One region of the Shinella sp. S4-D37 genome, then DNA from elsewhere that is predicted to be linked to it. Evidence: predicted binding sites of a transcription regulator. Region 1 holds the regulator's gene; each other region holds the start of a gene.
The links. The regulator LexA, encoded in region 1, represses DNA repair genes until DNA is damaged. The targets are predictions, from matches to a motif close to TGTTCNNNNTGTGTTCNG.
Positions count from the first base shown of each region.

Region 2: the regulator LexA is predicted to act here: its motif matches at 1,593-1,610, upstream of AB3G45_RS26470 (helicase-related protein).
Region 3: the regulator LexA is predicted to act here: its motif matches at 1,387-1,404, upstream of dnaE (DNA polymerase III subunit alpha).
Region 4: the regulator LexA is predicted to act here: its motif matches at 2,437-2,454, upstream of AB3G45_RS13125 (ribonuclease).

Region 1 covers NZ_JBFNXL010000005.1:1,853,450-1,857,453, reverse strand. The annotation lists gene AB3G45_RS16420 (ComEC/Rec2 family competence protein) at 1-1,641, shown strand, start outside; gene lexA (transcriptional repressor LexA) at 1,635-2,357, opposite strand; gene glp (gephyrin-like molybdotransferase Glp) at 2,456-3,679, opposite strand; gene moaC (cyclic pyranopterin monophosphate synthase MoaC) at 3,679-4,004, opposite strand, start outside.
Region 2 covers NZ_JBFNXL010000005.1:3,871,908-3,875,911, forward strand. The annotation lists gene AB3G45_RS26455 (ABC transporter ATP-binding protein) at 1-147, opposite strand, end outside; gene AB3G45_RS26460 (arylesterase) at 207-851, shown strand; gene thpR (RNA 2',3'-cyclic phosphodiesterase) at 934-1,521, shown strand; gene AB3G45_RS26470 (helicase-related protein) at 1,750-4,004, shown strand, end outside.
Region 3 covers NZ_JBFNXL010000005.1:2,131,739-2,135,742, reverse strand. The annotation lists gene AB3G45_RS17910 (lipoprotein-releasing ABC transporter permease subunit) at 1-15, shown strand, start outside; gene AB3G45_RS17905 (ABC transporter ATP-binding protein) at 25-711, shown strand; gene AB3G45_RS17900 (hypothetical protein) at 727-1,305, opposite strand; gene dnaE (DNA polymerase III subunit alpha) at 1,644-4,004, shown strand, end outside.
Region 4 covers NZ_JBFNXL010000005.1:1,170,832-1,174,835, forward strand. The annotation lists gene AB3G45_RS13110 (CaiB/BaiF CoA transferase family protein) at 1-233, opposite strand, end outside; gene AB3G45_RS13115 (DMT family transporter) at 393-1,340, opposite strand; gene AB3G45_RS13120 (alpha/beta fold hydrolase) at 1,337-2,296, opposite strand; gene AB3G45_RS13125 (ribonuclease) at 2,470-3,222, shown strand; gene ettA (energy-dependent translational throttle protein EttA) at 3,353-4,004, shown strand, end outside.

The DNA of each region.
Region 1 (4,004 bases):
GCGGCCTGGCGAAGCAACCTCACCGAGCATATCCGGGGCCGGATCGGCGGGGATGCCGGCGCGATCGCCGCGGCGCTGGTGACCGCCGAGCAGCGGGCGATCGGCACTGAGACGGTGGAGGCGCTGCGGCAGGCGGGGCTTGCCCATGTGCTCGCCATTTCCGGGCTGAACATGGTGCTCGCGGCGGGCACGTTCCTTGTCGGCGCGCGGGGGCTGATGGCGCTGATCCCGGGCTTTTGCGAGCGCTATCCCGCCAAGAAGATCGCCGCCGCCGGCGCGCTCGTCATGGTGACGCTCTACATCCTCGTCTCCGGCGGCGCGATCTCCGCCGTGCGCTCCTGGATCATGATCTGCATCATGCTGGTGGCGGTGCTGTTCGGCCGCGCCGCGATCAGCCTGCGCAACGTGGCGCTGTCGGCGATCGTCATCCTCGCCGTCACCCCCTCCGCCGTCACCAATCCGGGCTTCCAGATGTCCTATGCGGCGACGCTCGGCCTCGTCGCCGGCTATGCCGCCTGGCGCGAGCGTCCGGTGCGGCGGGAGGGCGGGGAAGGGCGCTTCAAACTGTTCGGCGGCGCGCTGGGGCGCTTCCTAGGCGGGCTCATGCTGTCCTCGCTGATCGGCGGGGTCTCGACGCTGGTCTATTCCGTCGGCCATTTCCATCGCATCCCGGCCTATGGGCTTGCCGGCAACCTGCTCGCCATGCCCGTCATCAGCGCCGTCGTCATGCCCTTCGGCCTTGTCGCGGTGCTGCTGATGCCCTTCGGGCTCGACGCCGTGCCCTTCGCGATCATGGGCAAGGGCATCGAGTGGATGATCGCGCTTTCGATGTGGGTCGCGGGCTGGAAGGGCGAGATCGTCACCGGCCGCATCCCGCCCGCCGCCTTCCTGCTGATCGGCCTCGGCGGCGGGCTCGTCTGCATCCTGCGCACGCGGCTGCGCCATGCCGGAACGCTGCTTGCCGCCCTCGGCCTTGCGATCGCCTGCCTTCCCGCCGCGGGCGCCAGGCCGGAAATGCTGGTATCGGAGGACGGCCGCCTGGTCGCCATCCTGCGCGGCGAAACCGTCGCGACGAACCGTGCAAGGCCCTCCGACTTCATCTATTCCCAGTGGCGGCGGGCCTTGCGGCTCGGCGATCTTGCAAAACCGCAAACGCGCAGGAGCGAGGGCCTGACCCTGGAGGAAACGGATGATACTGCGGCAAGCGGGAAACCGCCGCGCCGCAAGGCCGACCGGCAGAAGGCGAAGGAGGCCATGGCGTGGGCGCTCGCGGCAGCCCGGACGGGCGGAAGTTTCGTCTGCGAGGCGAAGGCATTCTGCGCCGCCGTCTCGCCGAGCGGCTGGCGGGTCGTCACCCTGGACGACGTCGCCTTCCTGGGGACGGCCTGCGATGCCGCGGACCTCGTCGTCGTGCCCTTTGCCCTGCGGCTGGAAGCCTGCCGCTCCGGCGCCCGCCTGGTGACGGCGCGTCACCTCAGGCGAACCGGTGCCCTCGAAATCCGGCCGGCGGCCGAAGGGGCTTCCGGCACCTTTTCAGAGGCACACATGACGCCCGCCGTGGAAAGCCTCGACCGGCCCTGGACCCGCCACCGCACCTATGACTGGCGCACCGGCAGCTTCGATCCGCCGAAGGATCAATGATAGCGGCGGATGAGGCCGACCAGCTTGCCCTGGATCTTCACCCGGTCCGGCCCGAAGATGCGGGTCTCGTAGGCGGGGTTTGCCGCTTCGAGCGCGATGGAGGCACCCTTGCGGCGGAAGCGCTTGAGCGTCGCCTCCTCCTCGTCGACGAGGGCGACGATGATCTCGCCGGGATTGGCGCTGCTGGCCGTGCGGATGATCACCGTGTCGCCGTCGAGGATGCCGGCCTCGATCATCGAATCGCCCTTGACCTCCAGCGCATAGTGATCGCCGTTGCCGATCATCTCGGCCGGCACGGTGATGTCGTGGGTGTTGTTCTGGATGGCGGAGATCGGCACGCCGGCGGCGATGCGGCCCATGACCGGAACGGAGACGGAGGAGGAAATCTCCGCAACGGGCGTGCGCTGCGGCGGGGCGGCGACGGCTGGCGGCTGCTTGCCGCGGCTGCCCTCGATGACGGCCGGCGAAAAGCCGCGGCGCGGCTGCAGGCTCTGGCTATAGGCTTCGGGAAGCTTGATCACCTCCAGCGCGCGGGCCCGGTTCGGCAGGCGCCGGATGAAGCCGCGCTCCTCCAGCGCCGTGATGAGGCGGTGGATGCCCGACTTGGACGCGAGATCCAGCGCATCCTTCATCTCGTCGAACGAGGGAGGAATGCCGGACTCCTTCATCCGTTCATGAATGAACAGGAGAAGTTCCTGTTGTTTCCGCGTGAGCATGGCCCCTCCACCGAGAATCGAGTGAAACAAATCCAGAACGGACACTATCTGTTCCATATGTGTTCCGCAAGGGGTTGCTGAAACAATAATAATACTGTTCAGGCGGAGGGTTCGCGCAGGAGAAGCACAGTGCAGGGCGCGCCCGCGGGGATCGCGGGCGCGTGCGGCGGGCGGATGAGGAGGCCTTCGGAGGCCGCGAAAGCCTTCATCATGGAAGAATCCTGCTTGTCCAGTGGCGTGACCATGAGGTCGCCGGCGGGGCCACGGGCAAGGCGTGCGCGCACATAGTCCTGCCGATGGTCGTTTTCCTTGAGGGGCACGGCGGCGATTGCCGGATACTCGCGGCTTACCGCCGGCAGGTGCGCGAGGCGGCGCACGAGGGGAACGAGGAAGAGGTGGGAGCAGACGAGACTCGAGACGGGATTGCCGGGCAGGCCCATGACGTGCACGGCGCCGAGGCGGCCGACCATCAGCGGCTTTCCCGGGCGCATGGCGATGCGCCAGAAGTCGAGCTCCATGCCGGCCTCGCCGAGCACGGGCTGCACGAGGTCGAAGTCCCCGACGGAGGCGCCGCCGAGCGTGACGAGCCCATCGATATCGAGCGACAGCGCCCGGCGCACGGCCTGAAGCATCGCCTCCTTGTCGTCCGCGACGATCCCGAGGTCGATCACCTGCGCGCCGGCCGCACGGGCGAGGGCCGCGACGCCGTACGTGTTGGAGGCGATGATCTGGCTGGTTCCCGGCGGCGTGCCGGGCGGCACGAGTTCGTCGCCGGTGGCGAGCACGGCAATGCGTGGGCGGGCATAGACGGACAGCGCCGCATGGTTCATGGCCGCCGCGACCGTCAGGCGGCCGGCATCGAGCATGTCGCCGGCTTTCAGGACGACCTCGCCTTCGGAAAAATCCTGGCCTCGCGGGCGGATGTGGCGGCCCTTCGGCGTGAGGAAGGTGGTGCGGATGCGGCCGTCCTCCAGCACCGCGGCGTCTTCCTGCAGGAGCACGGTATCGGCGAAGGCCGGCAGCGGGGCGCCGGTGAAGATGCGCACGGCCTCGCCGGGACCGGCGGTGCCTTCGAAGGCGTGGCCGGCGGAAGACATGCCTGCAACGGTCAGGATCGAGCCGAGCGCGGCGATATCCGCGTGGCGCACGGCATAGCCGTCCATCGCGGAATTGTCGAAGGGCGGCTGCGTCAGCCGGGCGGCGACGTCCTCTGCCAGCACGCGGCCGTCGGCCTCATGCAGCGGGACCGTCTCGGTGCGCCGGGTCGGCCGGGCGGTGGAAAGCAGGCGATGGAGGGCGTCTTCGACGGGCAGCAGCGACATCAGCCGGCGTCTCCGCGCCGGTAGTCGCCGGAGCGGCCGCCGGATTTCTCCACGAGGCGGATGCCGCCTATCTCCATCTCCCGGTCGGCGGCCTTCGCCATGTCGTAGATGGTGAGGCAGGCGACGCTGACGGCGGTGAGCGCCTCCATCTCCACGCCGGTGCGGCCGGTGAGCTTGGCCATCGCCTCGACGCGCAGGCCCGGCAGGGCGCGGTCCTCGCGAATATCGACGGCGACCTTGGTCAGCATCAGCGGATGGCAGAGCGGGATGAGGCTGGCGGTCTGCTTGGCGGCCATGATGCCGGCAAGCCGCGCCGTACCGATCA
Region 2 (4,004 bases), 2.0 Mb from region 1:
CGACTTGCCGGAGCCGGACGGGCCGACGATTCCGACCGATTCGCCGCCATCGATGACAAGGTCGATCCCCTTCAGCACATGCACGGAGGCGGCCGCCCGGCCGAGGGTGAGATCGGCTTTTTTGAGATCGATGATGGTTTTGGCCAAGGAATTCTGCCCTATATGTCTTGAAGCAACTGGAATGCCAGCAATCTAGGATCAGCGACATGTCGTTTAAAGCGGCGCTTGGATTTTTCGCCTCACTTGCAATCACAGCTTTGTTATCCGTGAATGCCGCCCGGGCGGAGCCTGTGAAGCTCGTCGGCTTCGGCGACAGCCTGATGGCCGGCTACCAGTTGCCCGCGGCGGACGCCTTTCCCGTGAAGCTGGAAAAGGCGCTGCGCGATAAGGGCTACGAGGTCGAGATCGCCAATGCCGGCGTTTCCGGCGACACGAGTTCCGGCGGCCTTGCCCGGCTCGACTGGTCGATCCCCGAGGGCACGCAGGGCGTAATCCTGGAGCTCGGCGCCAACGACGCGCTGCGCGGCATTGCGCCGGAACAGACGGAGAAGAACCTCGACGCCATGCTGGCGCGGCTCAAGGAACGCGGTATCGCGGTGCTGCTCGCCGGCATGCTGGCCCCGCCGAACATGGGCCCCGACTATGGCGCGCGCTTCAACGGCATCTATCGGCGCATGGCGGAAAAGCACGGTGTCGCGCTCTATCCGTTCTTCCTCGACGGGGTCGTCACCAAGGCGAACCTGCAGCTGGAAGACGGCATGCATCCGAATTCGGAAGGGGTGGACGTAATGGTGGCGACGATGCTTCCGGCCGCCGAAGCGTTCATCAAATCGATACCGGCGAAGGAGTAGTTTTCGTGGGTGCGAAATAAGGGTTGCGCAAAAATCCGTTGCGTGATTCGCTGACAGTACATTCCAGCAGGGAGAAGTCGCTATGCCGAGACTTTTCGTCGCCCTCGAAGTGCCGCGCAATGCTGCCATGAGCCTCTCCTTACTGAGAGGCGGACTTCCCGGGGCCCGCTGGATCGATGTCGAGAACTTCCACATTACCTTGCGTTTCATCGGCGATATCGACGGGCGCACCGCCGACGAGGTTGTCGACAAGCTCGACCGCATCGAGCGCCCGGAATTCCAGCTCGCGCTGTCGGGCATAGGCTCCTTCGGTTCGAAGAAGCCGCATTCCATCTTCGCCGGCGTGACGCAGGCGCCGGAAATGTACGCCCTCCAGGGCGAGATCGAGCGCATCTGCCAGCGCCTCGGCCTTCCCGCCGATCCGCGAAAGTTCACGCCCCACGTCACGCTCGCCCGCCTGCGCAACGCCCGCACCGAGGACGTCGCCCATTACCTCTCCGGCCGCGGCAACTTCGGTACCGCCCCCTTCACGGTGAACCGCTTCGTGCTGATGTCCTCGAAGGAATCGGTCGGCGGCGGGCCGTATCTCACGGAAGAGGTTTTCCCGCTCTACGAGGCCGGCGGCGGCTGGGACGGGGCGGACCTGCGCGACCATGACCATCCGGTCTGACCGGAGCCACCGCCCATCCTTCGTGGTGAACAAACCCTGAATCATCCCGAGTCAGCGATTCGTCTCCGATTCGTTCGCAGGCTGTTCCGCGCGGGCCGCAAAGGCTGGAGAAAACCGGCGCATTTCGCCTTGGCCCTTGCCATTGCCGTCCCCGATGGGCATCTGTTGCCTGCCGGACGCGTCCGGCGGAGATGAAACCTGCCGGGGCGTGACTTGTCGCAAGCACCCATGATCTTGAGCGGCCGCGGGGTCACCGCGGTGCTCGGCCCGACCAATACGGGCAAGACCCACTACGCAATCGAACGCATGGTGGCTCATGAGACGGGCGTTATCGGCCTGCCTCTGCGCCTCCTGGCGCGCGAGGTCTATACGCGCCTCGTCGACAAGGTCGGCCAGCACAATGTGGCGCTCGTCACCGGCGAGGAGAAGATCACGCCGCATATGGCGCGCTATTCGGTCTGCACCGTGGAGGCCATGCCGCGCGAGACGCGCGCCGCCTTCGTCGCGATCGACGAGGTGCAGCTTGCCGGCGATCTGGAACGCGGCCACATCTTCACCGACCGGGTGCTGCATCTGCGCGGTCGCGACGAGACGCTGCTGCTCGGCGCCGCCACCATGAAGCCGATCCTGGAGCAGCTCCTGCCCGGCATCCATGTGATCGAGCGCCCGCGCCTGTCGCAGCTCTTCTATGCCGGCTCCAAGAAGATCACCCGCCTGCCGCAGCGCACGGCCATCGTCGCCTTCTCGGCCGACGAGGTCTATGCGATCGCCGAGCTGATCCGCCGCCAGCGCGGCGGTGCCGCCGTCGTGCTCGGCGCGCTTAGCCCACGCACCCGCAACGCCCAGGTTGCGCTCTACCAGGAAGGCGACGTCGAATATCTCGTCGCCACCGACGCGATCGGCATGGGCCTCAACCTCGACGTCGACCATGTCGCCTTCGCGCAGGACCGCAAGTTCGACGGCTACCAGTTCCGCAACCTCAACCCGGCGGAGCTCGCCCAGATCGCCGGCCGGGCCGGCCGGCACCTGCGCGACGGTACCTTCGGCGTGACGGGCCGGGTCGATCCCTTCGACGACGAGCTGGTCAAGCGCATCGAGACGCACCAGTTCGACCCCGTGCGCGTGCTGCAATGGCGCACCACCCGCTTCGACTATTCCTCCCTTTCGGCGCTGCGCCAGTCGCTCGACGCGCCGCCGCCGATAGGCGGCTTGACGCGGGCGCTGCCGGCCGTCGACCAGCAGGCGCTGGAGCAGCTGTCGCGCTATCCCGACGTCCGCGACCTCACGACGACGCCGGAGCGGGTCGAAAAGCTCTGGGAGGCCTGTGCGCTTCCCGACTACCGGCGCATCACCCCCGCCCAGCACGCCGACCTCATCTCCACGCTCTATGCGGACCTTGTAAGGCGCGGTACGGTCAACGAGGACTTCCTGGGCGATCAGGTGCGCCGCGCGGATCGAACCGATGGGGAGATCGACACGCTTTCGGCACGAATCGCACAGATAAGGACGTGGACCTATGTGTCGAATCGGCCCGGATGGCTTGCCGATCCGACACACTGGCAGGAAAAGACGCGGGAAATCGAAGACCGATTGTCCGATGCGCTACATGAACGGTTGACGAAACGCTTTGTTGATCGCAGGACATCTGTGCTCATGAAGCGCCTGAGAGAGAATGCGATGCTGGAAGCTGAAATCAGTGTGAATGGCGATGTCTTCGTAGAGGGACATCATGTCGGGCAGTTGGCCGGTTTCCGGTTCACGCTGGCCTCCGGAACGGAAGGTCCCGATGCGAAGGCCGTGCAGGCGGCTGCGCAGAAGGCGCTCGCGCTGGAGTTCGAAGCTCGGGCCGCACGCCTGCATGCCGCCGGCAACGGCGATCTCGCGCTCGGCTCCGACGGCACGGTGCGCTGGCTCGGCGACCCCGTCGCGCGCCTTGCGGCGAGCGACCACGTCATGCGTCCGCGCGTCATCCTGCTTTCCGACGAGCAGCTGACCGGCAATGCGCGCGACCACGTCGCCGCCCGCATCGAGCGTTTCGTGAACCATCACATCGCGACCGTGCTGAAGCCGCTCGACGATCTTTCGCGCGCGGAAGATCTGCAGGGCCTCGCCAAGGGGCTCGCCTTCCAGCTCGTCGAGAACCTCGGCGTGCTCTTCCGCCGCGACGTGGCGGAGGACGTCAAGTCGCTCGACCAGGAGGCCCGCGCCTCGATCCGCAAGCACGGCATCCGCTTCGGCGCCTACCACATCTTCATGCCGGCGCTCCTGAAGCCGGCTCCGGCCGAGCTCATCACGCTGCTCTGGGCGTTGAAGAACGACGGCCTCGACAAGCCGGGCTACGGCGACCTCATCCCGGTGCTCGCCGCCGGCCGTACCTCCGTCGTCACCGATCCGAGCTTCGAACGCGCCTTCTACAAGCTCGCCGGCTTCCGCTTCCTCGGCAAGCGGGCCGTGCGCATCGATATCCTGGAGCGCCTCGCCGA
Region 3 (4,004 bases), 280 kb from region 1:
CTGCGGTATGAATAGGATAAACGCATGACTGCGCGCGTCGCTCTGGAACTGAAGGGCATCGAACGGCACTACGGCCAGGGCGAGACCCTGCTGTCGATCCTGAAAGGGGCCGATTTCACGCTGAAGAGCGGCGAGACCGTCGCGCTCGTCGCCCCGTCCGGCACCGGCAAGTCGACGCTTCTGCACGTCGCCGGCCTGCTGGAAAAGCCCGATGCCGGCGAGGTCTTCGTCAACGGCCATTCCTGCGCCGCGCTTGCCGACGACCAGCGCACGGCGATCCGCCGCGGCGAGATCGGCTTCGTCTACCAGTTCCATCACCTCCTGCCGGAATTCAGCGCGCTGGAAAACATCATGATGCCACAGCTCATCTCCGGCCTCGGCAAGGCCGAGGCGCGCGAGCGCGCCGCCCAGTTGCTCGACTACATGCGCATCGGCCATCGCGCCGACCATCGCCCGTCGGAACTGTCGGGCGGCGAGCAGCAGCGCGTCGCCATCGCAAGGGCCGTCGCCAATGCGCCGCTCGTGCTTCTGGCCGACGAGCCGACCGGCAATCTCGACCCGGAGACCGCCGGCTACGTCTTCGAGGCGCTGGAGGCGCTCGCCCGCCAGTCCGGCCTTGCCGCGCTCATCGCCACCCACAACCACGAGCTTGCCGGCCTGATGGACCGCCGGGTGACGATCGAGGACGGCGTCGTGCGCGAACTCGCCTGACGCCGCCTCTTTCCGTCAGTTGTCGAGCCCGCAGATCGAGCGGGCGATATCGTCCCGCCAGTCCTTGAGCAGCACGAACTGCGCCTTGCCGGCGATGGGCTGGCCGCGCAGCTTGCCCTTGCCGGTGAGGACATTGAGGTCGCATTCGCTGCCGCCATCCGGATCGAGCGTGTCGTAGGACGAGAACGTATAGCCCGCGACGATGAAATCGAAATTGCGATAGGCGACGGTCAGCGACTGCCGCCAGCGATCCCGGCCGACCGCGTCGTTCTTCGTCGTCAGCGTGAAGGAGCCGTTGGCGAGCGCCGCCAGCTCCGGCTCCTGCCCATGCAGGTTGAGGTTCCCCCAGACGGTGTAAGGCAGCGCGAGCGCCAGCGTCAGCCGGTTCTCCTCGGGTTTGGCGAGATAGACATAGAGGCCGTTGTCCTCCCCGCTGTCGTCGCCGGGCGTCGCGACCAGCGCGAGGTCGGCGACGCCGTCCTTGTTCCAGTCGCCGCTCGCCATGGCCATGACGCGTCCGGCCGGAAAATCCGCGGCCCCGGCCGCAAGGGGCAGGGCGATCGACAGCACGAGCGCGGCACTCAACGACTTCATCGCATTTCCTCCGTTTGATCGAGGCGACCTTATTGCGCCGAGGAAGGCCGGTCCAGAGGGCCTGTGGATAAGGGTTGACATTGGAACAAAAATAGAACAAAAGAAAAACATAAAAGGAAAGGGAGCCATAATGACCGATTTTCTTCGTGATCTTGCTGCATTCACCTCCATGGCCATGTTCGTCGCCACCTTCTCCGTCATCCTCTTCGGCATCTGACCCGTCCGCGCCGGCCGTTAAGGCCTGCAGCCGTGGAAAGCGGGTGCAAAGCCAAGAACGGTCTGGACGGGAGGGGTGCGAATCCGCTTAAGCTTCCGGCCTTGATCGGAAGGACGGTGACATGGCGGATGCAGCGCGCACGACGGACGACGGAACGACCGGGGACACGCCGCAATTCGTGCATCTGCGCGTCCATTCGGCCTTCTCGCTGCTCGAAGGCGCCCTGCCGATCAAGAAGATCATCGGCAAGGCGACGTCGGACCAGCAGCCGGCGATCGCCATTACCGACACGAACAACCTGTTCGCGGCGCTTGAATTTTCCCAGAAGGCCATCGGCGACGGCATCCAGCCGCTGATCGGCTGCCAACTGTCCATCGACATGGAGGACGAGGGGGAGGGCGAGCGGCGCGGCGGCCAGGCCCAGCTTGCGAAATTGCCCTCTATCGTGCTTTTGGCCGCGACGGAGGCCGGCTATGCCCGGCTCGTCGCCCTCGTCAGCCGCGCCTATCTCGGCGGCGAGGGCAGCCAGGCGATCCGCATCGCCTATAGCTGGCTGCAGGAGAAGGGGACGGAGGGGCTGATCGCGCTGTCCGGCGCGCTCGGCGGCCCCGTCGACATGGCTTTCGTCGCCGGCCAGCCGGCCGTGGCGCGCGCGCGGCTTCATGCGCTGAAGCAGGCCTTCGGCGACAGGCTTTATATCGAGCTGCAACGGCATGGCCGCTACGACCGGCAGCACGAACGGTGGATGGTCGAGCTTGCCTATGCGGAAGACCTGCCGCTGGTGGCGACCAACGAGCCGTTCTTCCCGGCGCCGGACGACTACGACGCGCATGACGCGCTGATGGCGGTTGCGCACAACGCCATGGTCTCCGACGACAACCGCTTCCGCCTGTCGCCGGACCATTACCTGAAGAGCCGCAAGGACATGGTGAAACTCTTCGCCGACCTGCCGGAGGCGCTGGAGAACACGGTGGAGATCGCGCGGCGCTGCTCCTTCGTGCTGAAGACGCGCGGGCCGATCCTGCCGCGCTTTACCGGTGCGACGGACGATCCGGAGGAGGCGGAGCGGGCAGAGGCGGCGGAGCTGCGCCGGCAGTCCGTCGAGGGCCTGGAAAGTCGCATGGCGCTGCTCGGCCTGACGCCGGGCTATACGGAACAGGATTATCGCGAGCGGCTGGATTTCGAGCTCGGCGTCATCGAGCGCATGAAATTCCCCGGCTACTTCCTGATCGTCGCCGACTTCATCAAATGGGCCAAGCAGCAGAATATCCCGGTCGGCCCGGGCCGCGGCTCGGGCGCGGGCTCGCTCGTCGCCTATGCGCTCACCATCACCGACGTCGATCCCTTGCGCTTCTCGCTGCTCTTCGAGCGCTTCCTCAACCCGGAACGCGTCTCGATGCCGGACTTCGACATCGACTTCTGCCAGGATCGCCGCGAAGAGGTGATCCGCTACGTCCAGCAGAAATACGGCCGCGAGCAGGTGGCGCAGATCATCACCTTCGGTTCGCTCCAGGCGCGCGCGGCGCTGCGCGACGTCGGCCGCGTGCTCGAAATGCCCTATGGCCAGGTCGACAAGATCTGCAAGCTCGTGCCGAACAACCCGGCCAACCCGACGCCGCTCTACAAGGCGATCGAGGAGGAGCCGAAACTGCAGGAGGAGGCGGAGAAGGAGCCCGTCGTCGCGCGCCTGCTCGACATCGCCCAGAAGATCGAGGGCCTCTACCGCCACGCCTCGACCCACGCCGCCGGCATCGTGATCGGCGACCGGCCGCTCTCGCAGCTCGTGCCGATGTACCGCGATCCGCGCTCGGACATGCCGGTCACCCAGTTCAACATGAAATGGGTGGAACAGGCCGGCCTCGTCAAGTTCGACTTCCTCGGCCTGAAGACGCTGACGGTGCTGAAGACGGCGGTCGATTTCATCCGCAAGCGCGGTATCGAGGTGAAGCTCGAAAGCCTGCCGCTCGACGACCAGCTCACTTACGAGATGCTGTCGCGCGGCGAGACGGTCGGCGTGTTCCAGGTGGAAAGCGCCGGCATGCGCAAGGCGCTGATCGGCATGCGGCCGGACTGCATCGAGGACATCATCGCGCTCGTGGCGCTCTACCGCCCCGGCCCGATGGAGAACATCCCGGTCTACAACGCCCGCAAGCACGGCGAGGAGGAGATCGAATCGATCCATCCGATGATCGACCATCTCCTGAAGGAGACGCAGGGCGTCATCGTCTACCAGGAACAGGTGATGCAGATCGCCCAGGTCCTGTCCGGCTATTCGCTCGGCGAAGCCGACCTCCTGCGTCGCGCCATGGGCAAGAAGATCAAGGAGGAGATGGACAAGCAGCGCGCCCGCTTCGTCGACGGCGCCGTCAGGAACGGCGTGTCGAAGCCGCAATCGGACCTCATCTTCGACCTCCTCGCCAAGTTCGCCAATTACGGCTTCAACAAGTCGCACGCCGCCGCCTATGCCATCGTCTCCTACCAG
Region 4 (4,004 bases), 680 kb from region 1:
GAGCGCTTGCCGCGGTTGGTGGCGTGGTAGTAGGCGGCCGAAAGGTTCTCGCCGTCCTTGCCGGTGACGAAAGGCGGGCCCCAGGCGCGCGTGTCGTCGCCGCCGTCGGGATTCTCGATCTTGATGACGTCGGCGCCCATGTCGGCCAGCATCTGCCCGGCCCAGGGGCCGGCGAGAACCCGCGCCAGCTCGATGACCCTGATGCCGGACAGCGGCAGGTTCGGCTTTACCATGGTGCACTCCCTCCTTCGCGCGGCCGGCATGCGGCCCCGCCGGGCTTTCGCCCGTTTCCCTTTGGATAACAAAAAGCTGGCGGGCACGATAGACGGCGCCCGCGGGGAGATCATGACGGCTGAGACTGACATGATGCCTGCCGTGCCGTCCGCGCGGCGTCAGATCGGCGTGGAGACCGGCGGTGTCGTCGCCGTCCTGTTCAGCTTGCGCTCGCGCCAGATGACGTAGAGGCCGGAGGCGATGATGATGGCGATGCCGAGCCATTTTACGGCATCCGGCAGGTGGCCGAACACGAACCAGCCGAGGATCGTCGCCGAGACGATCTCCAGATATTGCAGCGGGGCGAGCGTGGAGGCGGGGGCCGAGCGATAGGCATAGACGCCGAGAACGCCGGCAACGGTGGCGGCGACGGCGGCGCCGGCGATGTAGAGCGTGTTGGCCATGTCGGGCACGATAGGCGTCAGGATGGCGATGCCGAGCCTGCCGCCGGCAAGAAGCAGCAGGCCGGAAAACAGCGCGCCCCAGAGGCCCGCATAGAACTGCATGGACCAGGGATCCTCCTTCTGGGCGACGAGCCGGGTGAGGAGGAAGAACAGCGCGAGCGAGAAGGCCGCCACGATCGGCAGCAGCGCGATGGGGCCGACCTCCTGCAGGCTCGGCTGGATGACCAGCAGCGAGCCGAGGAAGCCGACGCCGCAGGCCGTGTAGCGCCGCCAGCCGATCGTCTCCTTCAGGAAGATCGAGCCGAGGATGGTCAGGATGATCGGCTCGACGAAGAAGATGGCGATGGCGTCGGCCACCTCCATGACGGCGAGCGGCGTGACGAAGGCGATCATGGTGATCGCCATCAGCAGGCCGCGGGCGGCATGCAGGCCCATCTTCCGGACGGTCACGTCGAGGAGCGTGCCGCGCAGGAGGCAGATCGGCCCCAGCACGGTCATCTGGAAGAGCAGGCGCACGAAGGTGATCTCCGTCGCCGGCACGGCGGTGACCGCGAGCTTGGCGAAGATGTCGATGATCGGCGAGATGAGCACCGAGAGCACCATGAGGACGAGCCCGAGGCCGACCTCGTTGCGCAGCGGCGTGATGGTGGCGGATGTGGTCATGCGTGTTCCGGTGCGCGGGTCCGTTCGCCGGCCACAAGCCGGCACCAGCCGGCGAAGGCGTCGACGGCGGGCTCGCGCAGATGCCGGCTCTCCTTGAGCGTTTCGTGACGCATGCCGCGATAGACCGTTGTGGTGACGTCCTCAAGCCGCGATTTCTTCAGTCGCCTCGCGAAGGCGTGGATTGCCCGGCCGTAATCCGTCGCCGGGTCCTCTTCTCCGCCGGCAAGATGGACCGGCAGCCGCCCCGGCAGGCGGGAGAGCCCTTGCCCCGCGGCGCCGGCGAATGTGACGGCGAAGATGTCGATCCACATCGAGACGTTGACGTCGAAGCCGCAATCGGGATCGGCGACATAGGCGTCCACCTCGGCGGGATCGTGCGACAGCCAGTCGAAATCCGTGCGGCGGTTCGCGATGGAGCGGCCCCAGGCCGCGAAAGTGAGGCGCGGCAGCACGCCGCTCGGCACGTCCGATCCCTTCAGCATGCGCTCCACGGCCAGAACGGCCTGTGCCACGCGCCCGGAAAGCCCCGGCGCGAGATTGGAATTCCACACGGCGAGGGCGTCGATGGCGCCGGGATGCGCCTCGGCGAAGGCGAGCGCCAGGAGCCCGCCCATCGAATGGCCGAAGAGCACGACCGGCAGGCCGGGATGGCGCGCGGCGGCATGGTCGCGCACCGCGCGCATGTCCGCCACCACTTTTGAAATGCCGTTCTTCGGCGCGAACTGGCCGCGCGGGGCATCCGGCGCGGTGGTGAGGCCATGGCCGCGATGGTCGTGGGTATGGACATGGAACCCCTCGGACGCCATGCGCGCGGCAAAATCCGCATAACGCGCGCTGTGCTCGGCAAGGCCGTGGCTGATCAGGAGGATGCCGCGGGCGGCGCCCCGGGCGGGCTCGTGCCGCAGCGCGAGGGTCGCCCCGCTGGGGCTTTGCAGCGTCGAAGCCTGCGAAAACACCGGTCCGTCCTCCGTTTCGGCAAGGTCAACGCGATTTGCCCTTGAAAGACAACGGGATGCGGCGTGTATTTTTCATTTTCCTCCCGCATGTCGCGATTTTTCCGATTGGTGGTTGCATTTTCCGGATTATTGGTTGTATATGATCTTGTTTTGTTCTTGTTCGGGAGCCGGTCATGACGACCAATGCCGCACTGACTTTCAAAGCCGCCCTTTCCCTCGCCGTCCTCTGCCTCGTCCTGCTCGCCGGTTCCCGGCCCGCCGCCGCCCAGTCGGTGCCGGCGGACGGGAGCGGGCGTGAAATCCTCTCCGTCGGCTGGCAGGCCGGCTATTGCACCGCCCGGCCGAAGAGCCGCGGCTGCGCGGATTTTTCCGCGAGCGCGCCGGCCGCCCGGCAGTTCTCGCTGCTCGACCGTTTCCAGCTGCGCAGGACCTATTGCGGCATCGAGGCGGCGCTCAAGCAGCGGGCGCGCAAGGGCAAGTGGACGGAGCTGCCGGATATCGCGCTCGCCGCCGCCACCAAGACGCGCCTGGCGGCGGCGATGCCCGCCGCGCGCCTCGGCCTCGACCGGCGGCAATGGCTGCGCAGCGGCAGCTGCATCGCCGCCTCGCCGGAGGTCTATTACGGCCGCTCGCTCGACCTGCTCGACGCGCTCAACGCCTCGCCGGTGCGCACGCTCTTCACGCGGAAGGCCGGGGCGGCGCTCACCCTTGCGGAAGTCCGTGCCGCCTTCGACGCCGCCTTCGGGGCGGGCGCCGGCGAGCGGGTGCGCCTTGCCTGCCGCAAGACGGACGGCGGTCCGGTCGTCACCGGCCTCACCATCGGCCTTGCCGGCGACGCGCCGACGCTGGCGGGGCTGATCGCCGCCGCATCCCCGACGAAATCCCGCTGTACCGAAGGCGTGACGGGCGGAGGGCAGGCGGGATAGGGCCTTGCGCAGGCCCCGCAGGACGCGGCCGGGTTTTCGGCCTTCGGGGCGAAGCGGCTTTCTCACATTGCCGCGGGCGGAGAATTCGCCTACATAGCGGGCAAATTCGTCCGATCCGGAGCACGTTTGCATGGCACGTCAATTCATCTATCACATGTCGGGGCTCAACAAGGCCTACGGGGCCAAGAAAATCCTCGAGAACGTCAACCTGTCCTTCTATCCCGATGCCAAGATCGGCATCCTCGGCCCGAACGGCGCGGGTAAGTCGACGGTGCTGCGCATCATCGCCGGCCAGGACAAGGAATATACCGGCGAAGCCTGGCTCGCCGACGGCGCGACCGTCGGCTACCTGGAGCAGGAGCCGAAGCTCGACCCGGCCAAGACCGCCTTCGAGAACGTCATGGTGGGCGTCGCCGACAAGACCGCCATCATCGACCGCTACAACGAGCTGATGATGAACTATTCCGACGAGACGGCCGACGAGGGCGCGAAACTCCAGGACGTCATCGACAGCCAGAACCTGTGGGACCTGGAGCAGCAGGTCGAGATGGCGATGGAGGCGCTGCGCTGCCCGCCGAAGGATGCCGACGTCACGACGCTGTCGGGCGGCGAACGCCGCCGCATCGCGCTCTGCCGCCTGCTGCTGTCGCAGCCGGACCTGCTGCTGCTCGACGAACCGACCAACCATCTCGACGCCGAGACCATCGCCTGGCTCGAAAAGCACCTGCGCGACTATCCGGGCGCCGTGATGATGATCACCCACGACCGCTACTTCCTCGACA